Regions from separate parts of the Alteromonas macleodii ATCC 27126 genome, predicted to be linked through region 1. Evidence: predicted binding sites of a transcription regulator. Region 1 holds the regulator's gene; each other region holds the start of a gene.

Region 1 (6,632 bases):
TATGCTGATGCGAACTACAGTGGAGAAACGAAAGTCTCTACTGTGGATATCAGCGCAGTACAAGAGGTTTACATCACGCTCTTTGGTGACCATACAAGTGGCTCACCCTATGTAGATCAATATGATATCTACACCTTCCTAGATGAGAACGGCAACGTTGAAGGTACGACCGAGTGCTATGAATCAGGATCAGTAACATACTCAGGTAAGCTTGATGAAGACATGGGTACAGGAACGATTACTGTAGATTATGATCAGTGCATTCAATATTACGACTCCACTCGGTATGACGGACAATTTTCGCTAGTTATTACTGACGCAGGTGAAAACAGCTCCGAAGTAACGTCTTATTTCACTACTTTGTCTATGCTAGACGGTGGCGTGCGCACAACATTAAAAGGCTACTTAAGTGTTGATTTTCGCTATCGCCCACAAACAGGTACGTTTTATGAAGAGACGAGGCAGTATCTTACTGTCACGCACAATGGTGAAACTTACAAGGTCAGTGGCACATCAGCAGAAGGGGTGACAAACAACACCTTCGTGTCTGAACTTAATGGTTCAATCTACATTGCGTCTAAAGGCAAATTGGACTTTGCATATTCTTCTGATCAGGGCGACCTTCCCTATTCGTCATCTGGCTCGCTGGTCGTAAAAGGAGATAAAACGGCTGGAATTGACGTTATTGATGGCGCAGTTCGCTATGGCGAAGATAACAACGGCGATGATATTTACGATGTAGGTGTATACTTTAATAATCTAACAGCGTTTGCCAGCGGAAATCATACTGGCCTTGCGCTTTCAGATATCGATGCGATATCCGTACCTCCTGTAGTGAATCAGCCTTATTACTATGCCTATGAGACTGTCTATACCACAGATGAAGTCACCGTTGAGCCTGGCTACTATCATGATTCAGATACTCCCGACTCAGAGCTGGTGATTTCGTTTCGCTGGTATGTAAATGGTGTAGTCCTTGACGATGTTAATGGTACCACGCTGCCACCTTACAGCGCAGTCTTCGGTGATGAAGTTAAAGTTACCATGGTGGTGTCAGACGGTATTAACGTTGTCGAATCCCAGCCTACTTTCGTTGAGATCGGCAATTCTCCTATGACGCTCACTGCATCGAATATGCCTGAAGTAGTAACTGCGGGCGGATACGTAGAGTTTACCGTATCGATGAGTGACCCAGACAGAGTTGACGATGACGTCGCGGGAGAGCTTATTTCAGCGCCTCCCGGTGCTTCGTTAAATGCGGAAGGTCTGATGACCTGGAATGTACCTGCGAATCAACTTTTCAACGCTCAAACTTATATGTTTAGTTTCGCTAGCTTAGACGGAACTGAATCCCAACAAACGCTCGAAATCACTTCTTATGCGGACAAGGCCCCGGCTTATGCTCGTACTACTGTGATGACACCAATTTATAATCACGGCTTTGCTATTGCTTCGACCAATGGTGTAAGTGAACTTATCACGGTAAATGCTCGCAACGTGGGCGCATTTTCGCTAGAAGGCAATACGCTTAAAAATACCTATGTGTATCCGTATAAACTGCCAACTAAAGGCGAAATTAGAAGCGTGCATACCCAAGATGTTGATGGTGACAATAATGATGAAATCTACCTTCTTACTCAACAGGGATTGTCTGTAATAAAAGACCGCGAAAGTAACGCAGAAGCGGTGTTTATTATTGAAGATAGTATTATTTCTGGCTTATTTTACGACATCAATGGTGACGGAGTTGATGAAGTTGCTTATTTATATGGGAGCGAATATTACAATGCGACTTCTATTGCCATTGTAGATGTTCGCACAGGTGAGCAGTTGCAACAGTACGATATTGACGGCGTCAATAACCTTTCTTTTGGTAACGTAGATGATGACGCATCGATAGAAATGGTAACGAACAATGGTTATGTATTTGATATCGAAAGCGGTGCCAACCAATGGCTATACGGTAGCGGGTTCAGCGACGCATTTGTTGTGCTGGGTGATATGAATAACGATGGTGTAGATGAAATCATCGGTGCCGATAGTTGGAATGATATCTCAATCTACTCAGCAGTATCGAAAAGCAGTTTGGCAACGGCGGAACATGGTGACATTTGTGATATCGCCTATAGTAAAGAAAGCCCAGCTACAGAAGGAATAGTGGTTGTCTCCGAGTGTCAGTGGGGACAAGTTAGAGGTTTTGCATTAGAAGCGGGACAAATCTCTGAGCAGTGGGCTCTTAACCACAACACTTACAGTGGCATGTCACTTCTCATTGACGATTTAGACAATGACAATGTGGACGACATTATTTGGACTGGTGAGAACCAAATTTTAGTAGCGCAACAAGATGCCAACGGTGAATATGCCTTGTCAGATATAAAAGGTGCGCCGCGCGCGAGTAGATATCATGCCGCGGGTTGGGCACCTTATGGCGATAATGATGAAAGAGCCGTCTTTGTTAGCGATACAAGTAGTTACGAATCATCTATTCAGATTTTATCGGTAGATAAAGAGGATAACTTTGCGATAAGTGCTGAGGTTGGCGAAGATGTCTATAACTATAGCAAACCGGTCGTTACAGACTACAACAATGACGGTGTGGGTGAGTTACTAATAGGGGCACTGGATTATAGTTCGTCGTTTAATGTCGTGAGACTTACAGATAACGCTATTCAGTGGACACTGAACAATAATCAGAATAGTGAAATTTCGTTTATTGAAGCCATTGACGTAAATAACGATAGTTACGCCGATGCAGTTATTATTGAGAACAATCGACTTAAAGCGTTTGATATCGAGAATCAGGTGCTTATCGACTCAATCATTAACGATTTTTCAATTAATGCGCTTGCTGCCTCTGAAAAAGACGGTGTGCATTATTTTGCTGTTGGGGGCTATAGTTCGCTCAAGCTCTATAAAATGCAGGATGGTGAATTTGTTGGATTGAATGAATTGGAAACCAATTGTGACCAATTGCTCACGGTAAATTTTGATAGTGATAGCGAACTTGAATTTGCGTGTTTAAATAGAAACTACAACACCATCAATGTTTATGACGTGGCGAGCGATGCATTAGAACTCAAAGACGCTATAGCACCGTCATTCTACCCTCAGTATATAGCGGCTGTTCCAACGACGTCGTCTAATCAGTCGATTCTCGCTATCTACCAGCCTAACGAGAATGACTATTCGTACAATTATTATGACAGCATCGCATATCGCGTGGTTGAGGTTGATAATAAAGGCAATGTGGTGTGGCAAAGCCCTGGACTTGGGCTCGATAATGTTGAAGGCATGCGCACACGTCAAAATAGTGATGGGGAGCTGGAGTTACAAATTAGTAACCCGAACATGGCTCTTCTCGTAAAATAAGAGGAAAGCACTTGTCGTAGGCTATTGCAGATCGCAAAAGACGCGGCAAGTGCTTGTTATTTAGTTTTAGGTGTATATACTTACAGGAACTGTATGAACAGACAGGTCTTTTATGCGCCCACTCACAGCTCGACAAACCGAAGTTTTAGAACTTATTAAAACAACCATGTTAGAAACGGGAATGCCGCCTACTCGTGCGGAAATAGCCCGTCAGCTTGGCTTTCGTTCTGCTAATGCAGCAGAGGAACATTTGAAAGCATTGGCGCGTAAAGGCGTGATTGAAATTTTGCCTGGTACGTCTCGTGGCATTAAGCTCAATATCCCTCTTGATAACGACGCACAAGAAGAAGAAGGCCTACCGTTAATTGGGCGTGTTGCAGCCGGTGAGCCGATCTTGGCGCAAGAGCATGTTGAATCGCACTACAAAGTCGATCCTGCACTGTTTCAACCCCATGCCGACTTTTTGCTACGCGTTAACGGTATGAGCATGAAAGACATTGGTATTTTAGACGGTGATCTTCTCGCTGTTCATCGCACCACTGATGTACACAACGGTCAGGTGGTTGTGGCGCGTGTCGATGAAGACGTCACCGTAAAGCGTCTAGAGAAACGCGGGCGTGAAGTATTGCTTCATGCTGAGAATGATGAGTTTGCACCAATAAAAGTTGATTTGGCGACTGAACATTTTGCGATAGAAGGCATTGCGGTGGGTGTGATCAGAAACGCTGACTGGATGTAGTATTTTAGCTTGTTTGTATAAAAGCGGCGCGTTAGCCGCTTTTTTTATGTCTTTTGTTCCTGTTTTTTTCTTCAATCTGCCAACTTAGGTTTTATCCTGCCCAGCAAACCTGTTGGTTTTCTGCGCGCTTATTTTTATCATTACTCACGTTATTCTTTCTATGAATGCTTCAAGTATTTTCCATTTTTTATTTTGAATTTTGTTTGAAATCGACATTGAGTAATCGATTACTTATTGATTTCTTAACTAGTTAGTCGAGCATTTACTTTAACCCCGTGTTCAAAATGCCTGTTTGATTCCAAGGGCATCTCACAGCAATGGCTTTCTCTTTTTGCACGTGAAATCCCCCGCGACCATTTTAGTAAATGATTAAAAATTAACCACTTCGTTAAATTTTTAATAGAAAAGACTAGACGGCACGACATTATTGCGCAATTCTTATACAGAGATTAACAAAATAATAACAATGACTCTAAATTTGTTTTACAAGTTGAGGTTATGGGTCAATCGTTCGCAAACCATTTGGTAGGGCATCGCGCAAATTAATCAGCGTCTTTGACCACGCCATTACGGAGGTGCTGAGTGAAACAACTAACGACCGTTTTCGCAAAATGGTGTTCTAGTATACCAATTTTGCTTTTTTCCCCTTTGCTTTTTGCGCAAGAAGCAAGCGAAGAAGCCTCTTCGCTTAATTTGAGACGCGGTGCTACCGACATCAGTGGGCAGGTATACGACCTCCATATGTTGATGTTCTTCATTTGTGTAGGTATCGCGGTTGTAGTTTTTGGCGTGATGTTCGCCTCAATGTATCTACATAGAAAGTCCCGTGGCGCCAAGCCAGCGAATTTTCACGAAAACGTGAAGGTCGAAATTGCTTGGACCGTTATTCCTTTCCTTATTCTTATCTTCATGGCGGTACCCGCAGCGAATACTCTAATTGCTATGGAAGACACGTCTGAGCCTGACATGACGGTGTTAGTAACAGGCTCTCAATGGAAATGGCATTACAAGTACATGGATAGCGATGTAGAGTTTTATTCTTTACTCGCCACTCAGCGCGAGCAAATAGAGAACAAATTCCAGAAAACAGATAACTACCTGCTGGAAGTTGACCGTCCCTTGGTTATTCCTACTGGGAAAAAAGTACGCTTTCTTATTACCTCTGACGACGTTATCCACTCTTGGTGGGTTCCTGACTTTGCCGTGAAAAAAGATGCCAACCCCGGCTTTATTAACGAGTCTTGGGCCAAGGTGAATGAGCCGGGTATTTATCGCGGACAATGCGCAGAGCTTTGTGGTAAAGACCATGGCTATATGCCGGTTGTGGTAATTGCTAAAGAACCCGCCGAGTTTGAAAAGTGGATGGGCGAACAAGAAGAGATTGTTCGTAAAGCAAAAGAAGAAGAGCAGCGTCTACTTTCTATGAATATGTCTATGGATGAACTGATGAAAGAGGGCGAGCGAGTATACAACGCAACGTGCGCTGCTTGCCATATGCCAAATGGTGAAGGTTTACCTGGCGTGTTCCCGGCATTAAAAGGCAGCAAGATGGCACTAGAAGATCAGCAAGGTCACATTGACATCGTGCTGCATGGAAAGTCAGGAACAGCCATGCAAGCGTTTGGAAAAATGCTGAGTCTTAAGGAAATTGCCGCCGTAGTCACTTACGAGCGAAATGCCTGGGGCAATAAAACTGGCGATATGGTTCAAGCCAAAGATGTAAACGCAGTGGCAAACGGAAACTAGGAGCAGACAATGAGCAAAGCAACTGAAGTTATTTCGCCAGATACCTCTGCGCCTCATGACGGTCACCTACATGATGACCATGAACACCACGATCATATTCCTAAAGGGATAACGCGTTGGTTGTTTACCACTAACCATAAAGACATAGGCACACTTTACCTGTGGTTTGCCTTTATTATGTTTTTAGTTGGTGGTGCGATGGCCATGGTGATCCGCGCTGAACTATTCCAACCCGGTCTACAAATTGTAGAGCCAAACTTCTTTAACCAAATGACTACGGTACACGGGCTTATCATGGTATTTGGTGCAGTAATGCCAGCCTTTACTGGGCTCGCAAACTGGCTTATTCCCATGATGATCGGCGCCCCTGACATGGCGTTACCGCGCATGAATAACTGGAGCTTCTGGATTTTACCAGGTGCCTTTCTCATTCTATTGAGCTCGCTCTTTATGGAAGGCGGCGGCCCTGCTTTTGGATGGACTTTCTACGCGCCCCTTTCAACGACTTACAGTGGCGATTCGACAGCGTTGTTTGTGTTCTCTGTTCACATCATGGGTATTTCATCCATTATGGGTGCGATTAACGTGATTGTGACCATCTTTAATATGCGTGCGCCAGGCATGACCTGGATGAAAATGCCGCTGTTTGTATGGACGTGGCTTATCACGGCATTCTTGCTGATTGCGGTAATGCCAGTGCTCGCCGGTGCGGTTACCATGGTGTTAACTGATAAGTTCTTTGGCACGAGCTTTTTTGATGCTGCTGGTGGCGGCG
Region 2 (6,632 bases), 1.6 Mb from region 1:
TTGAAAATCTTCACCACGCTTTTTCATACCGCGCTTCATATCGTAAACGTAGTACCAAGTGTCATCGTCGAATGAGTCTTGAACAACAGGGTTACCTAGTACATAAATAACTTGTTCTTTTGTCATTCCAACGCGCAGCTTTTCCACATCTCTTTGATCAAGGAAGTTTCCTTGAGGAACGTCGATTCGATAAATCCAGTTCGAGCAAGCGGTTGATGTTAGTGTGATACCAAGAATTACTAATAGGTGTTGCAACTTCATGCGTTAATTTGTCCAGTATTGCCTTTGTTAGTGTCAATGAACTTCGCTAAAGCGAATTTCGAGACTGTTTTATTGCAAGCGCGAAGGCATGCTACATTGACAACTATGACCAATCAACTGCATTTTAGTTCGATGCTGCGCTTTTAAGCAGTTCTTTTGCATTCGCTAGCGCCGATTTGGTTACTTTATCACCGGCTAACAGTCTTGCAAGCTCATCGATCCTGTCTTGCTTAGTCAGCGCCAACATCTGGGTTTCAGTACTTTCCCCGTCGGTAAGCTTGGTAACAAACAATTGATTATGTGCCTGTGCCGCTACTTGAGGTAGATGGGTAACACACATTACTTGCGATTGTTTACCTAATTTACGTAAAAGCCCGCCAACGATTGATGCTGTTGGGCCGCTAATGCCCGTATCGACTTCATCGAAAATCATAGTAGGGGTAGCGTGATGGCCGCTCGCGATAACCTGAATAGCCAGTCCTATACGAGAAAGTTCACCACCTGATACGACTTTTTCTAATTTGTCTGCATCTTGACCAGGGTTGGTAGACACTTTAAATTCTACGGTATCTAGACCTGTGCTCACCGGCTTCTTAAGTTCGTCGTATTGAATCTGAATATCCACTTTTGCGTGGGGCATATTCATTTGGCGAATTTGCACTTCAATATCTTCGCTTAGCTTACCAGCAGCACGTTGCCTGCTCTCGGAAAGCGCTTTGGTCGCGGTTAAATACGTTGCTCGTGCTTCTTCTACTTCGCCTTCAAGCGTACCTAACAGTGTTTCCTGTTCCGATAAAGCATTGAATTCGGCGGCTAGCTCTTGGTGATGCTGATAAAGTCCCTCTGGCATCACAGTATGTTTACGGGCAAGTTCCATCGCCTTCGCATAGCGCGCCTCAACTTGCTGTAAGCGAAGTGGATCGATCTCTAAGTGATCGCAGTAGCTACGTAGCTCTCCTGCCGCTTCTTCTACTTGAATTGCTGCATCATTAAGCATTGCAATGATTGGCGTTAAACTAGCGTCGTGCGCCTCTAGTTCGCCTAAACGTTCAATACTGCTTTGTATAACTGACAATGCGTTGCCTTCATCGCTTTCATATAAATTGTATACGCTGGTCTGTGCTTGCTCTAAAAGGCTTTGCCCGTTACTCAGGCGTTTGTGCTCTATTTCTAACTCTTCAAATTCACCCTCTTCAATGGCGAATTCATCAAGTTCTTGAACCTGATAAGTTAACAGCTGAATTCTGTCTTCGCGCTGCTGGGCTTGTTCTTGAAGCGCCTTTAACGTGCGCTGCTTATCACGCCAAAGAGAGTAGGTTTCTCTAACTTGCACTAATATGTCGTCGTGCTTAGCGTAACCATCAACTAATTCCCTTTGGTGGTCTTCTTTCAGCAACTGTAGGTGAGTATTTTGACCGTGAATGGCCAACAAAAACTGGCCTAAGCCTTTTAACTGCTGAAGTGAGGCGGGAATACCGTTGATAAAAGCTTTTGAACGGCCTTCCTTTGAAATAACTCTGCGAATAAAGCAGCTATTCTCATCTTCATCTGAGGTGAGCTCATGTTCATCGAGGAAGGCTTTAGCTAATACATTGCCGTTTAGAGAAAAGTGAGCAATGATCTCCGCTTTTGCGCTGCCTTTTCGCACCGCATTTGCGTCGGCGCGCTCGCCTAAGCACAAACTTAAAGCATCAATGGCGATGGATTTACCAGCACCGGTTTCGCCGGTTATAGCAGTCAACCCGTTTTCCAGTTGAACCGATAATTGTTTTACAACAGCAAAATTTGAAATAGAAAGATGCGCTAACATAACCACACTCGAAAAAAGTTGAACATGATGATATATACAGTAACTGATAATATATACAGTATTTTTTCCGTGTAAAGTTAAGTCGTAAATATTTTACTTAAAAATTAAAGTGGATTGTGAAAAGTTTAAAGAAATCAATATTGTATAGAGCGTTTAAAAAGGAGTGGTTATGAGTAACCCATTAATAATAGGCTGCGCTAGATGCGTTCGTTACAGTGGTTATACAGTAGTAAATTAGCTCAATGCTAAGTAGCTGAATAACTCAAAAGCTAGCGGTAAACAATTCCACAACGCAGTAGAGAACCTGATAGCAAAAAGGAGAGCGTAAGCTCTCCTTAAAATTCAATTTCAATTAAATAGCAGGTAGTCCAAATGACTATGTGGTTTACCAGCAATTATACATTATTGCTGTAGCTCACCGCTGCCAGACTCAATGTGCGCGCGCACAAACCACTGGAACTGTTCTAAATCTGCAAGTTGGCCGGTGATCATATCTTCCGATACTGGGTCAATTTCACCTAAAAGCTCTAACGCTTTTCTATGGTCACCATTTACACCGTCATATACGGCATCCAGCGCCTTAAGGTGGTCAAGTACTAAACCTTTACCCAACTCATAATCGTTCCAGCTGCGACCTTCAACAATGGCTTTCGGTGTACCTTTAGGTACGCCACCTAACGTGGCAATTCGCTCTGCAATTGTGTCGGTCATTTCGCGTACCGCATCTACCTGCGGATCCAACATTTTATGCACACCGATAAAATTTGGTCCTACTACATTCCAGTGAATGTGCTTCAACGTTAACTGTAAATCTAATAGTGCAACCAATCGCTGATCCAATACCTTGATTGTTTTGGCAGCTGCATCGTTATCCATTCCAGGGGCTGTAAATTTGATATTGGTGTTACTCATGATATCTCCTATTGAATGCAAATAAGTCAGCGGGATGCGAAACATCATTTAGGCCAAATAACAAAGACCTTGTGCTGACGACTTGTTGTAATAGGTGCAACAGGTATGCCGAAAACTTATATTTCTATAAGTCTTGGTTTTCGTTAAGGAAATTAGAGAAGATTAAAAAATCTTTATTTTTCAAGCCTGTAGCAATCAAGAAAATGCTACAGGCTTATGTAATAAATGCACATGGAATCAACTAAATGGAGCAGGGAGGTTAGTAAAGCTTACTACCCCAACCTAACTTTTTACGAAGTACATTGAAGTAGCTGTAGCCCTTAGGGTGAACAAGATGGAGTTTGTCTACGCTTTTGTTTATTCGAATTTCATCGCCAGGTAGCACCGGCAGAACAATATGGCTATCGCAACTCACTTGTAGCGAGTCACTATTAACCTTTGATACTTTCATCGATACCTGACTGTCAGCATCAACAACGATTGGACGGCTGCTCAGTGTGTGAGGAAACATGGGTACCAACGTAAGTGCATCTAGCTTGGGCATAATAATAGGGCCGCCCGCTGATAAAGAGTAAGCCGTTGAACCTGTAGGTGTGGCTACTATTAATCCGTCGCTGCGCTGACTGAATACAAATTGCTCATCGATGTAAATTTCAAATTCCATCATATGGGCAACTTTTCCGTGGTGAAGTACCACTTCGTTTACAGCAGAGTTGTTACTTTTAAGCTTTTCGTGTCGATAAACTTCTACTTCAAGTAAGAAGCGCTCTTCTACTACGCATTCACCGTTAAAGATAAGGTCAAGTTGTTGAACAATATCATCGGGGTGGATATCAGTTAAAAAGCCGAGATTTCCGCGGTTTACACCGACAACGTGAATGTCAAAGCGAGCGAGCACACGTGCTGCACCAAGCATGCTGCCGTCACCGCCTACCACAACGGCAAGGTCAGCCTCTTTGCCAATAGTGACAAGGTTACAGCTTTTGAAGTTTTCGGTTTCAAGTTCTTCAGCAATACTTTCCTCAACCAATAATTTACAGCCTTTTGCCAATAAATATTCGGCAAGAATGTTCAGGCTGTCGTGGGTTGCAGCGTGCTGAGGTTTTCCAATTAAAGCAACGGTTTGATAGGGCATGGAATGCTAATGTCCTTTCATTTCCAATGGTTGGACATTAGCACAGGTTTTTTACAAAAGAAAAGCGTTAAACGGCACACAGCGCAAGGTTTAGCGATCTTCTAACCGATTATAGTCGAGAAGACCGCCTTCAATAGGATAGCGCTCGCTAGACCATTGCATTAGTTTATCACTAAACGCCCAAAAGTTAGGGTTGGTTCGGCGCATGCCAACATCGATGAGCAAGGCTTTGTAATCGGCTTCGCTTTTAATAGATTTAAGCTTCTCAATCGAAGACGTTATTTCTGAGGCATTGATATACCAGAATGCGTCAGGGTAACTGCCCAACAAACCATGAACTAGCGTGATTGAATCTTTAGAAGGCTCCCGGTTTTCCTCTTCTTCAAATAGGCTATTTACATTGTAATGCGCACTATTTCTAAGGGCAGTGAATACATCAATGTTGTCTGGGTTTTTGTCGTCTTGAATCACAATCATGGTAGTTTCAGGCATCAAGGTCGCTTGTTGAGCAGGAAGTGAATCTAAGCGCTCTAATGCTTCGAACTGTTCAGCTGATAGCAAACGTTTATTGTAGGTTGAGGCGTTCGGTTGAACCTTAGCCAAGTATTGCGATAACAATTGATAAAGTTCTTGTTGAGGATTATCTGTTTCGAACGCTATGCCAGAAGGTTGTTCGAAACTGTTGATATCACCTTCCAAATAATCGGTAAGTTCAGGGCTTGCGTTTTGATACCAATCGTCGAGAAGGTCATGGCGGGTAGTTGGAGGAAGCAGATTAAGGAAGTTCGATTCACCTTCCATGCGCAAGAAATCCATGTACAAACGGGTCAATAACTGATGGCCATAATTGCCGTAAACATCAAAGCCAGCCACAAGCAAATAGTGAATGCGCTCTAACAAGGCATAGTCAATCACCCATGCTGTTTTAGTGGGCTGGCCAACCATCCCCTTAACAACTGTGGCATTATCGAAATGACGAAATACGGTTAAGCTGGCATTGGTATTATCGCCGTCGCCATCCCATATACTCGACACACTCAAATGCTCTTCATTTTTGAATTCATTGTTCAAAAAGGTGGTTCTTGCACGCATATATTCGCCTTGGCGCTTTGCGTATTTAACCCAGTTTACCGCAAGGGCTGAGCTATCTTTTTCAGCGGGAAGGTGGAGGTTTTCTTTTTGAGAAGCGTAAAAAGCATTTACTTTTTCAGAGGCTGCAATGTCTGGGTCGACAAAGAACACCCAGAATCGATCGTTAATGACGTTAAGAGCGACTTGTCCTCTGCACACGGGACCTTTGATATAACCCATAATGGTGTTTTGCGCGCGCTCAAGCATAAATCGATAACGACTTTCTACTGGCAATAAGGTAAAGGCCGTTAATGGGTTGGCCGCCACTTGGGGTTTGTATGATGGCAATGTTTCTACAGAAAATTCTGCGTCGACAAACCACGATTGCCATTTATCCATCAGTGTTTTATTAATGGCGTACGCTTGATGTGTTTTACTCACAATAGTTGAATGCACTGGCTGTAGACGATAGTAAACGCGCTCGACCTCCGGGTCGTCGAAGGGTCTGCGAGTAGCAATAATATCTAACGCTTGTCCGGGTGGTGTACGCGAGCGCACTAGATTAAAAAACTGAGGCGTTTTACCTTTTTCTGAAATATCTTCGAAATAGAGGTGAGACGTAAACAAGTGTTCGTAAATATAGCGTGCGGAAAGCTGCATCTTGTTGCTATCCCCATTAAGCCATACTTCCAAATCAGTTATGTTCTCATTCAGTTCTTGTGAGAGCCCTTTGGGTAAAGGTAACGGCGCGCCATGGTTTAACCACTGAATGAGTGTATTGTGCTCTGCATCCGACAGGGCTGGCAGTGCGTAGGGCATGCCTCCCAGGGGCTGGCCTGCTATGTACCCGCCCATTTCATCTATTGTTGGGCATTGGTTTTGTCGATTTAAGCTTATATCGAAATTGTCACCTAAATGAGCGGTGTTGGGCAAAGGGTGCTGTTTTTTTAGCAAAAGCATTTGCGCTAGCACCGAAGATTGGGTCGGCGAAGCGTTAGGTTTTTCTTTCGATTCGAGCACGTCGAAAAAGCCACGCTCTCGCCATGCGTCTACGTTGTGGGCGTCGAGAAACATTCTATTGGGTTGGGCAGCGGTGAGTCGTGTCCCTTCATAGACTTTTTCTTTGTTAGCACCTCTGGCTATACCTTCTGGAGATGACATTTTTAGTTGGCATGGCGCATCGTAGCAGGCGTGGCAGACAACACAGCGCTGCGTTAGTACTGGGTTTACTTGTGTATCAAAGAAATTGTCGGGCAAATTCTCCATGGCGGGCATGACGTTGTTTGATGAAAGTAAAGGAGCGTCAGGTTTCGGCCATTGCCATATCGCTATAGCGATAATTGCTATCAGCAACGAAATCATACCGAGTTTCTTCATAATCGTAGTCCACAGAAAAGTTCTAATCAGTTTATCACTCATTTCACGTACGGTGATGTTAATAAT
Region 3 (6,632 bases), 340 kb from region 1:
CGCGTTTACCCATGGTTGGGCAGCGGCAGGTATTGCGCTGCTTGGAGCTATAGTTTTAATGATTGCTCAAGAAGCCAAGACAAGAAAAGACTGGGGCGCGCTGCTTTCTCTTAGCCCAGAAAGCTACGCTAATGAAACGGTGGCACAAACCTACTTCCCAGACCCCCCTCACATAAGCCAAGCCAAACTTGCACTGGGGTGTGAACTTGCCAGAAATCGCACGGCATTAACCCGAATTAAAGATGCGTCAGCGGGGCTCGAATCAATTGCTAACACCACGCATCAACAAGCAGAAAGCACCAGTGCCGCGGTTGTTCAGCAAAATCAAGCTACACAGCAAATTGCGTCTGCGGTAACGCAAATGAGTCAAGCGATTCAAGAAGTTGCCGAACGAGTAGAAAGTAACGCAAAGAGCGCAAGGACAGCGGCATCTAATGTAGAGACAGGCAACCAAAAAGCAGAACAAGCCATGCAGGCGATTGTCGCCTTACGCGAGGCGGTTGAGTCTATCTCTACCACAGTGACAGAGTTGGCTCAGTCAACCAGCGATATTGGCGAAGCGGCCAATATCATCTCGACCATCGCTGAGCAAACTAACCTGTTAGCGCTTAATGCTGCGATCGAAGCTGCAAGGGCTGGCGAACAAGGAAGAGGTTTTGCGGTTGTTGCCGATGAGGTTCGTACTTTAGCTTCGAAAACTCGCGAATCGACCGATAAAATCCACAACATCATTAATGAATTGGCTGAGCGTTCTGATCGAGCTGTAAGGGTATCGACGGAAGGGCTAGCTTCAGCTGAGCACGGCAGCGCTATAGTAGAAGAAACCCGAGGTGCATTGTTTGAAATTAACAATGCAGTGAAAGGTATCGCTGATGCCACGGTAGAGATGTCTTCAGCGGTAGAAGAACAAAGCACGGTGGCAGAGCATATTAACCAGCAGTTAGTAGAAGTCGCTGACGGCGCGTCTGAAACCCAGCGTTCATCTGAAGCATCGCTTGCAGCAAGCCACGATTTGCGCGCAACGGTTAATCAGGTTCACGAGCTAATATTGCGTTTCAGTACAGATAAGCGAGTGGGAGAGTAATACTCTCTCCAGCTCGCTCCATTAAAAGACCTATTGCCTATTGGCGCACAGATGTGGGGCTAAATAGAATACTTAATACCCGAAATAACGCTATAGGCGTGGGTATTTATGAGTTCGCGTTTAGTCCCGCGTGTAGGCCGCGTCTGTAGGCCGCCACAGCGGGGAATAGTGAAACCAAGTATGTGCACCCCAGTATCAGTAAAATGATAATGACACTGCTTTGTCCAAACAGCGGGCTGCTCAAAAACAATCCATAGGTACTGCTTAACCAAGGTTTTAGTGCGCTCATAAGCCCAGCTACCAAGCCTAAACTCAGTGCGGCACTCACAATCGTAAGCAGCATCGCTTCAATCTGTATGAGTAGCAGTAAGGTAAACGGTCCTGCGCCTATAGTTCGTAAAACGGCGATTTCTTGATAACGCTCTCTCATCGTTGCCAGCAGCATAGTCGCAAGCCCAATTAGCGCGCAGATGACGATAAGACCGGAAAGGCCAAGCAATAGCGATTCAACATTTCCCATAATTTGCCAAAGTTCTGCGAGTGCCATGCCCGGTAGAATAGCCATTAGCGGCTCTTTTTTACTTTGATTAATTTGATACTGAAGCTGCAGTGCAGTTACCCGATGTTTAAGCCCCAGCATCACCACGGATACTGACTCAGGCGTAAACGCTTCGCTATTGTAAACTGCATGTTCTTTTGTATGCTCGTCATGCTCATGCTCATGCTCATGCTCATGCTCATGCTCTTGCGCCTTGTCAGCAGATTTACGGCCTAACATTGAGGTGGGGGAATGTTTAGGTCCTGTGTGGGCTTCTTCAAGTCCCTGTAGGGTAACGTATACGGCTTTATCTACGGGCGTACCGGTTTTCTTAACTATGCCTGAGATAGTGAAAGGGTGATCATCATGGTTGTTGAACGATACGCTACCCAGACCATGGGAAATAATAATCTTATCCCCTACCTTGTACCCCAATGATTTGGCGATATCTGCGCCAACAACGGTAGACAGTGGCTGCGTAAATGCCGAGCCTGCTGCCATTTCAAGTGATTGCATATCACCGTATTTAAAGTGGTCGAAAAAGCTGTTGGTCGTACCTACTACTCTAAAACCTCTGTGGGTATCACCCAAAGATAGTGGGATAAGCCACGATACCTGCTTGTTAGATTGAAGCGCCGCAATACTTTTATATTCAATACCTTTGGTGGGAGTGCCTATATTAAACACTGATGACAGGAGTAAATTAAGCTGTCCACTTGGTGCGCCAACAATAAGATCAACACCAGAAACGGTGCGCGTAAAACTGGTTTTAACTTGGGTGCGAATAATGTCCACGCACAAAAGTAAACTAATGCTGATGGTGATGCTTAAAAGTGTGAGGATTGCCGTTGTTTTCCTGCGCTTTAAGCTTTCAATAGCAATGGTACTTAGCATTACGCACGCTCCTGTGCTTTTGGGGCTTCATCGCCTCGCGTTTTTATGTGGTTTGTACTTGGGCTTAATTCACTCATGCTGCAGTGGCGGTCAAAATAACTCTCCATGGCTTTATCGTGACTAACAAAAATCATGGTGCTTTCACCTGCAACGTCTTTTAGCAGCGACATAAAACTATCTCTGGCATCGGTATCTAGGGCAGAGGTAGGTTCATCGACAATTAATAATTGTGGGTCGTTAATCAGTGCTCTGGCAATGGCAACGCGCTGCTGCTGACCAATACTCAATGCGTCAGCTTTCGCATGCAGCACGTGAGAAGGCAGCTGTAGCTTGTCCAGTAAATGACGAAGCTTTGCGTCTGATACTGTCTTGCTGACGTTTGTACTTGCAAAATACACCGCCGCATTAATGTTCTGTGCCACAGAAAGGTAGGGAATAAGATTAAATTGTTGAAAAACAACGCCGATATTGCGTGCTCTAAACTTGTCCCGCTGTCGGTTCGATAATGCGGAGAAAGGCTGCGCTAATAAGGCAATGTCGCCCTGAGTTGGAGTTAATGTTCCGCACAGCAAATTGAGCAATGTGCTCTTTCCGCTACCCGAAGGCCCTGAGAGAAAAACGTGCTCACCTTGCGAAACTTGCCACGCTTTAATGTCAATGATGGGGGGGCTTTCTTTGGTGTACGAAAACTGTAAATTGCTAACTTCAATCGCTGTATTGCGCTCTTTATTCACTGCGTTGTGCCCTTCAGACACTGCGTTGCGCTGGGAGTGAGTGCTATTTTTTTTATTGGTGGTATTCACGCTAAGCCCGACCTGTATTTACGTCTTATGTTCACATTAGCAAAAGCGACACGTCTGTTCACCCAGTTAAAAACCAGAGAAAACACATTGCCGCGTTGAGGTAATGTTATCAAATAACATTTTTGCGTATAGCTATGCTATCAGATCTCATCAGCCTAAAGCGGCAATTGCTCTTATTAATTGCTCATCATAACGACGCAAAAGAGAGGCGCGCCTAAATTATCAGCCGTTAGCTTGTAGCTTTACCACTTCTGCGCTTTCATCTTCTAATACGCTTTCTGCGGTAGCGCCTTTGAAAATCTTACTGATTTTATCTTTGTTTTTAGACAGCATGATGGTGAGCTCTTCCACTACGCTATCGTCTAGCTTGATGCCCTTCGCATGAATGTAGTCAGCAAGGTTATCTGCTGCATCGAGCATTTTGTCATACTGATCGGCTTCTTTTTTGTCGGTAGTTACCAATTTTTCTACCCCTTTGTGCGTAACAACATACTGTGTGGTAATGGCCATGGTAGGTCCCCTGTTTATTAAAGACACAAAAACTGTACAGTATTTTACTGTATAAATAAACAGTATTTTGATTAAATGTCTGAGCGTAGTGTTTGGGGAAAGGGCAAATGATTGTTCTAAAGGTGATTAATGCTTGTGCAATTAGTAACTGCTGCGTATAATGCGCGCCCTTACAGCCATCCCAATTCGTTCCTTGTCTCCATACAGTCGGCTGTACTGTCGAGGCTACAACCGTAAGGAGCTATAATGCGTCATTACGAAATCGTATTTATGGTTCACCCTGATCAGAGTGAACAAGTACCTGGTATGATCGAGCGTTATACCACAATCCTAAAGCAAGACGGTGGTCAGATTCATCGTTTAGAAGATTGGGGCCGTCGTCAACTGGCTTACCCAATTGAAAAGCTGCACAAAGCCCACTACGTACTAATCAATGCTGAAGCGTCTGCAGAAGCTGTTGATGAATTGGAAAATGCTTTCCGTTTCAACGACGTGATCCTACGTAACATGGTTATGCGCACTAAGACTGCTGTGACTGAGCCTTCTCCAATGATGAAAGAAGAGCCTCGTCGTGAGCGTCGTGACGATTCTGCTCCTCGCCAAGATCGCGCGGAAAAGAAAACTGAAACCACTGAAGACAACGCTTAAGGAGATCACCCATGGCTCGTTTTTTCAGACGTCGTAAGTTCTGCCGTTTCACTGCAGAAGGTGTGACTGAGATTGATTACAAAGATATCGCTACTCTTAAGAACTACATCACTGAGAGCGGTAAAATTGTCCCTAGCCGTATTACTGGTACAAGCGCAAAATATCAGCGTCAGCTGTCTTCTGCGATCAAGCGCGCACGTTTCCTTGCGTTGCTTCCGTACACTGATTCACACAAGTAATTTGGCGAATATAAGGGTTAGCTAAGATGAATATCATCCTACTAGATAAAATCGCCAACCTTGGCGGCCTGGGCGACCAAGTGACTGTTAAGTCTGGTTACGCTCGTAACTTCCTTTTCCCACAGGGTAAAGCGGTTCCTGCAACTAAAGACAACGTTGAAAAGTTCGAAGCACGTCGTGCTGAACTTGAAGCGAAAATTGCTGAGCAACTAGCTGCTGCTAACGCACGCGCTGAAAAAGTTGCTGAGCTTGCTGAAGTTACAATCGCAGCTCCTGCTGGTGACGAAGGTAAACTATTTGGCTCTGTTGGTACTCGTGACATCGCTGATGCAATCACTGCAGCTGGCGTTGAAGTACAAAAAGCAGAAGTTAAACTACCTACTGGTACTCTTCGTGAAACTGGTGAGTATGACATCGACTTACAACTTCACTCTGACGTTATCACTTCAATCAAAGTGATCATCATTGCTGAAGCGTAATCGCTGACGTATTTGAAAAAAGCCGCTCCTAGAGCGGCTTTTTTTTTGCTCTAAATTTTTGTTCGATACTTAAAGAACAATACCAATCCGCATAGATGATTGCCCACCCAGAAGGTGCTGGTAAGTTTCCTAGCAAAGCGTGGGAATGTAGGAATGGCCGTTGCTTTTTAAATTCCCATAGTGATGCTTGCCAAACCTTCCCGAAGGGCGAGTTAAAAATATCCCTACCCTCACTCCACGTCGCGACGCCTAATTAACGGTGGGTGTAAGCAAATATGTCCAGCGCCGACAAATGGCGTATTTTTGAGGTCCACTCATCTGCGATAAATAACGTTTTTTAAACGGCATTTAAACAAAATGTTAATAATCGCTGAAATTCTTAGTGTCATGGCTTTAAACTTTTTCTGTCATTCCTGCGACCTATAGTAAACCAAACAATAAAAAGCATAAGTGCCATATTATGGACATCACTAAGCAAGCAATAAAAAACGCGACTGGGGTAGGTATAGGAATAACACTGCTGGTGTTTTTAGGTCTATATAGCCTGTTTAATTTACCGGTACAGCTGTTTCCTGACATTGAACGACCGAATATTAATATCCAGACCTCGTGGCGCGCTGCGTCGCCCCAAGAAATTGAGTCGGAGATCATTGAACCTCAAGAGGAAGTGCTGCAAGGGATCCCTGGCCTTGAGTCGATGAATGCATGGGCAAACCAAGGTAATGCGTGGATTAATCTAGAGTTTGGTTTAGATACGGACATGCAGAAAACGCTCATTGAAGTGATTAGCCGCATGAATCGCGTACCGCCACTACCTCGCGATGCCTTGTCCCCTAATATTATGCTTGCTGGAAGTGGGGGAGACGCCCCCGCTTTGACCTACTTTTTTCTTCAGCGCCTTCCGGGCAATCCAAACGAAATTAATACCTATGTAACCTTCTTTACCGATGTCATTAAACCTCAGCTTGAATCCATCCCGGGCGTTGCAAGGGCGCGAATGGAAAGCGGTGTTGGCGGCGTTGAGGAGTTTCAAATTGTTTTCGATCCGTTTAAAGCGGCGCAGTTAGGCATTGACCTAACGGCAGTTGCCAACGAGTTGGGGCGTGCGAATGATATTTCAGGCGGCTTTGTCGATGTGGGCAGAAGACGCTATACCCTGCGTTTTGAAGGTCGCTACGAGCCTACGCAAATGGGTGAAATGATCCTTGAATGGCGAGACGGCAGCCCTATCACTCTAAATGACATTGCCGAAATTAAAATCACCCGCGCTGACGGTGCAAACTACAGTGTGCAAAACGGCAATCCGGCTATATCTATTCGCGTAGACAGACAAAACAACGCCAATGTTTTAGCTACCTTAGAAGCCGTAAAAGCAAAAGTTGCACAAATAAACGAACAGGACTTGGCCCCTGAACAGTTAGTAATGACGCAAAGCTT

Evidence for each region. The regulator LexA, encoded in region 1, represses DNA repair genes until DNA is damaged. The targets are predictions, from matches to a motif close to TACTGTATNNNNATACAGTA.
Region 2: recN (DNA repair protein RecN) is a predicted target of LexA. The motif match lies at 2,113-2,132, and genes of this name have one in related genera.
Region 3: MASE_RS17955 (YebG family protein) is a predicted target of LexA. The motif match lies at 3,875-3,894, and genes of this name have one in related genera.

Annotation. Positions count from the first base shown of each region.
Region 1 is NC_018632.1:4,537,204-4,543,835, reverse strand. It holds gene MASE_RS19325 (COG1470 family protein) at 1-3,372, shown strand, start outside; gene lexA (transcriptional repressor LexA) at 3,485-4,111, shown strand; gene coxB (cytochrome c oxidase subunit II) at 4,694-5,857, shown strand; gene ctaD (cytochrome c oxidase subunit I) at 5,867-6,632, shown strand, end outside.
Region 2 is NC_018632.1:1,522,347-1,528,978, forward strand. It holds gene MASE_RS06530 (outer membrane protein assembly factor BamE) at 1-261, opposite strand, end outside; gene recN (DNA repair protein RecN) at 386-2,071, opposite strand; gene dps (DNA starvation/stationary phase protection protein Dps) at 2,474-2,983, opposite strand; gene nadK (NAD(+) kinase) at 3,243-4,118, opposite strand; gene MASE_RS06550 (fatty acid cis/trans isomerase) at 4,209-6,551, opposite strand.
Region 3 is NC_018632.1:4,201,686-4,208,317, reverse strand. It holds gene MASE_RS17970 (methyl-accepting chemotaxis protein) at 1-1,084, shown strand, start outside; gene MASE_RS17965 (ABC transporter permease) at 1,191-2,516, opposite strand; gene MASE_RS17960 (ABC transporter ATP-binding protein) at 2,516-3,319, opposite strand; gene MASE_RS17955 (YebG family protein) at 3,542-3,829, opposite strand; gene rpsF (30S ribosomal protein S6) at 4,076-4,477, shown strand; gene rpsR (30S ribosomal protein S18) at 4,489-4,716, shown strand; gene rplI (50S ribosomal protein L9) at 4,743-5,195, shown strand; gene MASE_RS17935 (efflux RND transporter permease subunit) at 5,656-6,632, shown strand, end outside.